DNA from 3 places in the Kitasatospora sp. NPDC059673 genome. Region 1 is predicted to be linked to each of the others. Evidence: riboswitches for the same ligand, from Rfam matches in the RefSeq annotation. Region 1 holds a riboswitch; each other region holds the start of a gene.
What was found. Region 1 has a riboswitch for cobalamin ahead of ACFV18_RS12910 (ribonucleoside-diphosphate reductase subunit alpha). Riboswitches for the same ligand answer to the same signal wherever they lie in the genome.
Positions count from the first base shown of each region.

Region 1 (2,256 bases):
CGCCAGGTTCAGGTTGTGGGTGCGCCGGGCCTCCTCGCCGGTGTTGTCGCGGAGCTCCAGGAACTCCTCGATGTCGGCGTGCCAGGTCTCCAGGTACACGCAGGCCGCGCCCTTGCGCCGTCCGCCCTGGTTGACCGCCGCCACGGAGGAGTCCAGGGTGCGCAGGAACGGGACGATGCCGTTCGACTTGCCGTTGGTGCCGCGGATCAGCGAGCCGCGGGAGCGGATCCGCGAGTAGGACAGGCCGATGCCGCCGGCGTGCTTGGACAGCCGGGCGATCTGCGCGTAGCGGTTGTAGATCGAGTCCAGGTTGTCCAGCGGCGAGTCCAGCAGGTAGCAGGAGGACATCTGCGGGTGCCGGGTGCCGGAGTTGAACAGCGTCGGGGAGCTGGTCAGGTACTCCAGGCGGCTCATCAGCTTGTACAGCTCGGCCACCTCCAGCACCGACTGCTCGGAGGTGCCGACCGCCAGGCCCGCCGCGACGCGCAGCAGGAAGTGCTGCGGGGTCTCCACCACCTTGCGGGTGATCGGGTGGCGCAGCAGGTAGCGGGACTGCACGGTGCGCAGGCCGAAGTACTCGAAGCGGTCGTCGCCGGCGGCGTCGATCAGCGAGTCGAACAGCTCGGTGTGGGCGGCGACGAACTCGGCGGTCGCGTCGCCGATCAGGCCCTCGGCGTGGCCGACGGCGATCGAGGCGGAGAACGAGGTGACGCCCTGGGAGGCGGCCTCGTCGGCGATCTCCATCGCGAGCAGGCGGGCGGCCAGCTTCGAGTACTGCGGGTCCTCGGCGATCATCGACGCGGCGGCCTCCACGGCCAGCCCGCGCAGCTCGGCGAAGTCCGAGCCCGCGTGGCGGCCGCGCAGCGCGGCGGCGGCGACGTGGCCGGGGTCCACCTGGGGGAGGTCGGTGCTGCGGTCGGTGAGCAGCCGAAGCAGCGCCGCACCGGGGTCGGTGAAGGCGTCGGCGGAACCCTGGGACGGCAGGGTGACTGAGGCGGCGACGGTCAAGGCGCACTCTCTCCTGTGGCGGCGGCGGACGTGGCTCAAGGTGTCCGGTGGCGCGCGTGCGGCAGGGGAGGACGGCACGCCGAAAACGCTCGATCGGCGCGCGAAAGACCCACCCCCGGCCCGCCCGCGAGGCCGGACGGCAAAGCTGTGCTGCATGGCGTCTGCGGGGATGCCGTGTCGCACACCGTCAGCAGGTCCTCGGACTGCGCGGGCGTCGCTACAGCCCGCTCACCGTTGCGGGGCAGTCCCGGATTCGCACCGGGTTCCCCTGCTTCGACAGCGAGGTCGAGCATACATGTTGTGGCGGCTGGAGCTGGCGGCACCAGATGTAGTAGCGCGTGTCGCGTCAGAGGTGCCGCGCGTAGACAACGGAAACCACGCCGGAGCCACCAGGGAACCGCCGCAGAACCGTCGCAGAACCGCCTCAGAACCGCATCGTGCAGACCATCAGGTCCACGCCCGGGGCCGCCTCCCAGTCCCGCTCGGGGGCGCGGAGGAAGCCCAGAGCATCGTAGATCCGGTGCGCCGCGGTCATCTGCGGCCGGGTGGAGGACGCCATCCCGGCCAGCTCGGGTTCCCGGCTGCGGTCGATCGCCGCGCGGTGTCCCGGAGGAGCTCGGCGTGGCCGGATCCGGGGCGGGTGCGGCCGTCGCCGGCGAAGGCTTCGACGCCGACCTCCCCGGCTCCGGCGAGATCGTGGTCCGGGGCGCGGCGGACGGTCGGGGAGTGCACCCGGACAGTGTGCCGGACGGCTCGCGGCGCGGTTCGGCCAGGTCCCGGTCAGGGGTGGGGCAGTGCTGGCAGGAACGCGCCGTTGCCGCGAAATCCTGCCACTGCCATGCTGGGCCGATGCTGAAGAACGTCGCGGTGATCGTGCTGGAGGACATCCACCCCTTCGAACTGGGCGTGGCCTGCGAGGTGTTCGGCATGGACCGCAGCGCCGCCGGCCTGCCCGGGTACGAGTTCGGCCTGGTCGGCGACCGGCCCGGCCCGATGCGCACCCACGCCGGCTTCGCGGTGCAGGTGCCCCACGGCCCGGAGCGGCTCGCCGAGGCGGACCTGGTGATCGCCGCCGCCACCGGCATCCGCGAGCACTACCCCGAGGCGCTGTGCGAGGCGCTGCGGGCCGCCCACGCGCGCGGCGCGCACCTGCTGTCGATCTGCTCCGGCAGCTTCCTGTTCGGCGCCGCCGGCCTGCTGGACGGCCGCCGCAGCACCACGCACTGGCAGTACGCCCACCTGATGGCC
Region 1 covers NZ_JBHWEN010000008.1:238,693-240,948, reverse strand. Annotated here, with positions in the region: gene ACFV18_RS12910 (ribonucleoside-diphosphate reductase subunit alpha) at 1-1,008, opposite strand, end outside; cobalamin riboswitch at 1,180-1,318, opposite strand; gene ACFV18_RS12905 (hypothetical protein) at 1,433-1,567, opposite strand; gene ACFV18_RS12900 (GlxA family transcriptional regulator) at 1,858-2,256, shown strand, end outside.

Region 2 (2,256 bases), on a different contig from region 1:
GGCTACCCCGTCCTCGCCTTCGGCGGCGGCCTGGTCGCCCTGCTGATCCTCCCCGCCCTCGCCACCGCAGCCACCCGGGCCCGACGATGACGGACCACCAGACCCCCCAACTCACCATCGACGGACGCGGATTGCTCTGCGTCACCCTGCTCCTGCGGCTGCGCGCCGCCATCGCCGACGCCCCCGCCGGCACCCTCGTCCACATCCACGCCACCGACCCCGCCGCCCCCCTCGACCTCCCCGCCTGGTGCCACCTCACCGGCCACCACTACCTCGGCCCCGTCACCACCGACACCTACGCCCTGCGCCTGACCGCCAACCCCACCCCCACCCGCCCCGACGCCCCCTGGCACCGCCCGACACCCTGACCGCCCCCCGGCCGGCCCGCCACTCGCGCGGCCGCCGGGAGCACCGACTGCCGTGGGCCCGACCGTCGGACGGGAGCGCTCCGGGCCTGCCACCACGTCCTGCTCCCGTCGTCGCCGAGACCTGTGCGCTGCGACTCACGCCGCCCCGCCCCGCGTGGACGCCCCGTGGCGTCGTCCGGCAGGCTGGCGGCCCCCTTGACCGCCGGGCGGACTGAGCACCTCCGGCGGGGATATAGGCTGGTCGGGCAGCGGTTCGCACCCGTCCGAGCCAGGGCAGGGGCGTCGTAAGAGGGAACCTGGTGCGAGTCCAGGACTGCCTCGCAGCGGTGAGCGGGAACGACCGCCGTCACACGCACTGGGCCCGACCGGTCCGGGAAGCGACGGCCAGTAGGCAGGCCCTCCACGGGAGATGTCCGCGAGTCCGAAGACCTGCCGCCGCCCGCAGCGCCCACCGGTGCCGCGGATCGCCCAAGCCGCGACTCGCGAAGGAGAGTTGACGTGGCAGATCAGACCGTCGCACCCGTGGTGTCCGCCGCCAAGCCCGCGCAGGCGTCCCAGGTGACGCTCGCGCACATCATGAGTGAGCACGACACCAATCTCTACGGCACCATCCACGGCGGCGTGGTGATGAAGCTCATCGACGACGCCGCGGCCGCCGCTGCCGCCCGGCATGCCGAAGGCCCGGCCGTCACCGCCGCCGTGGACGGCATGACCTTCCTCGCCCCCGTCCGGGCCGGCGACCTGCTCACCGCGCACGCCGAGCTGGAGCGGGCCGGGCGTACCTCGATGACCGTCCACGTCACCGTCACCGCCGAGCGCTGGAACGCCACCGGCCCGGTCACCCGGGTCGCCACCGGAAGGCTCACGTTCGTCGCCATCGACGCCGACAGCCACCCGCGCCCCGTCCCGGCCCTGCTCGAACCCGCAGCTGCCTGACACCTCGTCACCACCCGAGCCCGAGCCCGAGCCCGAGCCCCGAGCCCTGAGCCCTGAGCCCCGAGCCCGGAACGCCGTCCCACCTGGCGTTCCGGGCTCGCGGCTTTGAGTGATCACCATCACGTGGGGACAAACCGCATCATTGCGGACGGCGTGTGATCGACATGTTCCGTTCAAGCTCCGATTACCCCACCATGGCAGCGTGTGCCCGCCTACGCGCGTAGCGCAGGCGCACCCGCACCCCCATGGTTCCTGTGGTTCGAGGAGATTGACAGATGATCAGAACGTGGAAGGCCGCCCGCCCGCTGGCCCTCGCCGCCACCGCACTGGTGGTCGCCGCCGGCGCGAGCGCCGTCCCGCAGCACGCCACCGCGGCCACCCCCAAGAACGCCGCCGCGGCCGCCGCCACCACCACCCCGAAGCGGGTGCTGTTCGACAACACCAAGGCGGAGACCGCGGGCAACGCGGACTGGATCATCTCCACCAGCCAGCCCGACCCGCTGGCGCAGAACGCCAACCCGAGCAGCGAGACCAGCTGGACCGGCGCCATCTCGGCCTGGGGCGTGGCCCTGCAGAAGACCGGCAACTACAGCCTGAAGACGCTGCCCGCCGGCAACACCATCACCTACGGCACCGGCGGCGCGCTCGACCTCGCCAACTTCGACGAGTTCGTGATCCCCGAGCCCAACATCCGCCTCAGCGCGGCCGAGAAGACCGCCGTGATGACGTTCGTCCAGAACGGTGGCGGCCTGTTCCTGATCTCCGACCACACCCAGAGCGACCGCAACAACGACGGCTGGGACTCCCCGGCCATCATCAACGACCTGCTGACCAGCAACGGCGTCAACAACAACGACCCGTTCGGCTTCTCCGTCGATCTGCTGAACATCACCACCGACAACCCGCGGGCGATCTCCGCCACCGCCGACCCGGTGATCAACGGGCCGTTCGG
Region 2 covers NZ_JBHWEN010000013.1:167,245-169,500, forward strand. Annotated here, with positions in the region: gene ACFV18_RS17625 (MFS transporter) at 1-90, shown strand, start outside; gene ACFV18_RS17630 (sulfurtransferase TusA family protein) at 87-368, shown strand; cobalamin riboswitch at 654-799, shown strand; gene ACFV18_RS17635 (acyl-CoA thioesterase) at 867-1,304, shown strand; gene ACFV18_RS17640 (putative Ig domain-containing protein) at 1,580-2,256, shown strand, end outside.
Region 2: linked by a shared signal. The riboswitch ahead of ACFV18_RS17635 (acyl-CoA thioesterase) and the one ahead of ACFV18_RS12910 (ribonucleoside-diphosphate reductase subunit alpha) in region 1 are both predicted to bind cobalamin.

Region 3 (2,256 bases), on a different contig from region 1:
GCAGTCCTGACGGGCCGTCATCACGGAGGGTAATGACAAAGCCTTGACGCAAGGTTGACCGGCCCTTGGGCGAGGGCCCCGGAGCGCGCTACCTATTGTCGGGTCCATGCCCGTGCAACCGTTCCGGGGCCCGCGCCCGACCCCGGCCCTTCCGGTCCTGCCGTACCGCAAGCCCACCAAGGGCCGCGACTACTGGGTGCTGGACGACGTCCTCCCGGACCCGGACGCGGTGCGCGCCCGGCACCTGGCCCGCACCGACTGGGACGAGGGGTACCCGCACAAGCCGGAGTCCTGGCCGGGGCTGCGGGCGATGCCCGGCCTGGAGCCGGACGAGTTGGCACACGTCGAGAAGCTGGTGCGGGAGACCGTGCAGGTGCCGCGGATCTGGGCGCTGAGCGAGGCCGAGGGCGGCACGTTCAACCACAACTGCGTGCAGGTGGTGGGGGCGGGGGAGTGCGAGCCGCGCCCGCACACCGATTCGCGTTCGCTGTGCCGCTACGCCGCCGTGCTGTACCTCAACCCGAACGTGCCGAAGCGGTGCGGGACGAGTTTCTACCGGCAGAGCCTGCCCGGGGGCCGGCTCGGCGGGAACACCGTGGTCGCCCCGCACAACAACCTGGTGGACGCGCTCGGCACCCGTTTCGTCCCGCCGGACTCGTTCACCGAGGACCTGGCCGTCCCGCACCGCTACAACCGGCTGCTGCTGTACACCGCCAACTTGATGCACACCGCCACCGAGTACTACGGCGCCACGCTGGACGAGAAGCGGATGACCTGCGTGTTCTTCTGGATGGCGTGACGCGCCGTCAACCGGCCGGGTGGGAGTGATCTGCGACACCCGCGGACGGGTCCGGTCTTGCCGCTGCGCCCGGGGCGGTTCTACGGTGGTCGGGCCGTGGTGTTCGGGAAGCCGGTGCACTGTGCCCGTCACAGGAGTCCGGAGCGGCCCTCGCCACTGTGATCGGGGAGTCGTCGGCTCCCACCTCGTGCCACTGGCCGTTCGCGGCCGGGAAGGCCGGGCGCCGACGCCGAACACCCCGTCAGCCAGGAGACCGGCCACGGCATCTCACGAAGTGATCCACGAGGTGCTGGAGCGTGATGCGCGGATGACCGCGTCCGATTCGACCATGCCCGGAAACGTCCCGGGCTCCCCTTTTCCTGCTTTCCGCTGGCGTCGCGAGGACACCTGGCGCACGGCCGGCCTGATGGCGGTGATCCTGGCCCTGCACGTGGCGGCGTTCGGGACGCTGCTGTTCCTGGTGGTGCCGGAGAAGTACCAGGTGGGTACCCAGGTGTTCGGGGTGGGCCTGGGCATCACCGCCTACACCCTGGGCATGCGGCACGCCTTCGACGCCGACCACATCGCGGTGATCGACAACACCACCCGCAAGCTGATGGCGGACGGCCGCCGGCCGGTCTCGGTGGGCTTCTGGTTCGCCCTCGGGCACTCCTCGATGGTGGTGCTGATGGCCGCGCTGGTGGCCGGCGGGGCCGCGCTGGCGGGCACGCTGATGGACAAGGACTCGACGACCCATCAGGTGCTGGGCACCATCGGCACCACCGCCTCGGGGGCGTTCCTGTACCTGATCGCGGCGCTCAACCTGGTGGCCCTGCTGGGCATTCTGCGGGTGTTCCGGGCGATGCGGGCCGGCGTGTACGACGAGGCCGAGCTGGAGAAGCACCTGAACTCCCGGGGCTTCCTGGCCCGGGTGCTGAACCGGGCGACCCGGTCGATCACCCGGCCCGGCCAGATGTTCCCGGTGGGCATGGTGCTGGGCCTGGGCTTCGACACCGCCACCGAGGTCACTCTGATGGTGATGGCGGGTTCGGGCGCGGCGTCCGGCGTGCCCTGGTACGCGATCGCCTGCATGCCGCTGCTGTTCGCGGCCGGGATGAGCCTGTTCGACACCCTGGACGGCACGTTCATGAACTTCGCCTACCAGTGGGCGTTCTCCAACCCCGTCCGCAAGGTGTACTACAACCTGACCATCACGGGGCTGTCGATCGCAGTGGCCTTCGTGATCGGCACCATCGAGCTGGTCACGGTGCTGCACGACAAGTTCGGGCTGGACGATCCGGTGTCCGGCTGGATCGCCGGACTGAGCCTGGACAACGTGGGTTTCGTGATCGTCGGCCTGTTCGTGGTGGTGTGGGCGGCGGCGATCGGCTACTGGCGGATCGCCCGCCGTTCCAAGGCGTTCTCCGGAGCGGGCACGTTCTGACGGAACGTCAACCGGCGGCCAGGATCAGCGTTCC
Region 3 covers NZ_JBHWEN010000031.1:53,921-56,176, forward strand. Annotated here, with positions in the region: gene ACFV18_RS28600 (Fpg/Nei family DNA glycosylase) at 1-10, shown strand, start outside; gene ACFV18_RS28605 (DUF6445 family protein) at 107-799, shown strand; cobalamin riboswitch at 880-1,076, shown strand; gene ACFV18_RS28610 (HoxN/HupN/NixA family nickel/cobalt transporter) at 1,128-2,222, shown strand; gene ACFV18_RS28615 (EamA family transporter) at 2,230-2,256, opposite strand, start outside.
Region 3: linked by a shared signal. The riboswitch ahead of ACFV18_RS28610 (HoxN/HupN/NixA family nickel/cobalt transporter) and the one ahead of ACFV18_RS12910 (ribonucleoside-diphosphate reductase subunit alpha) in region 1 are both predicted to bind cobalamin.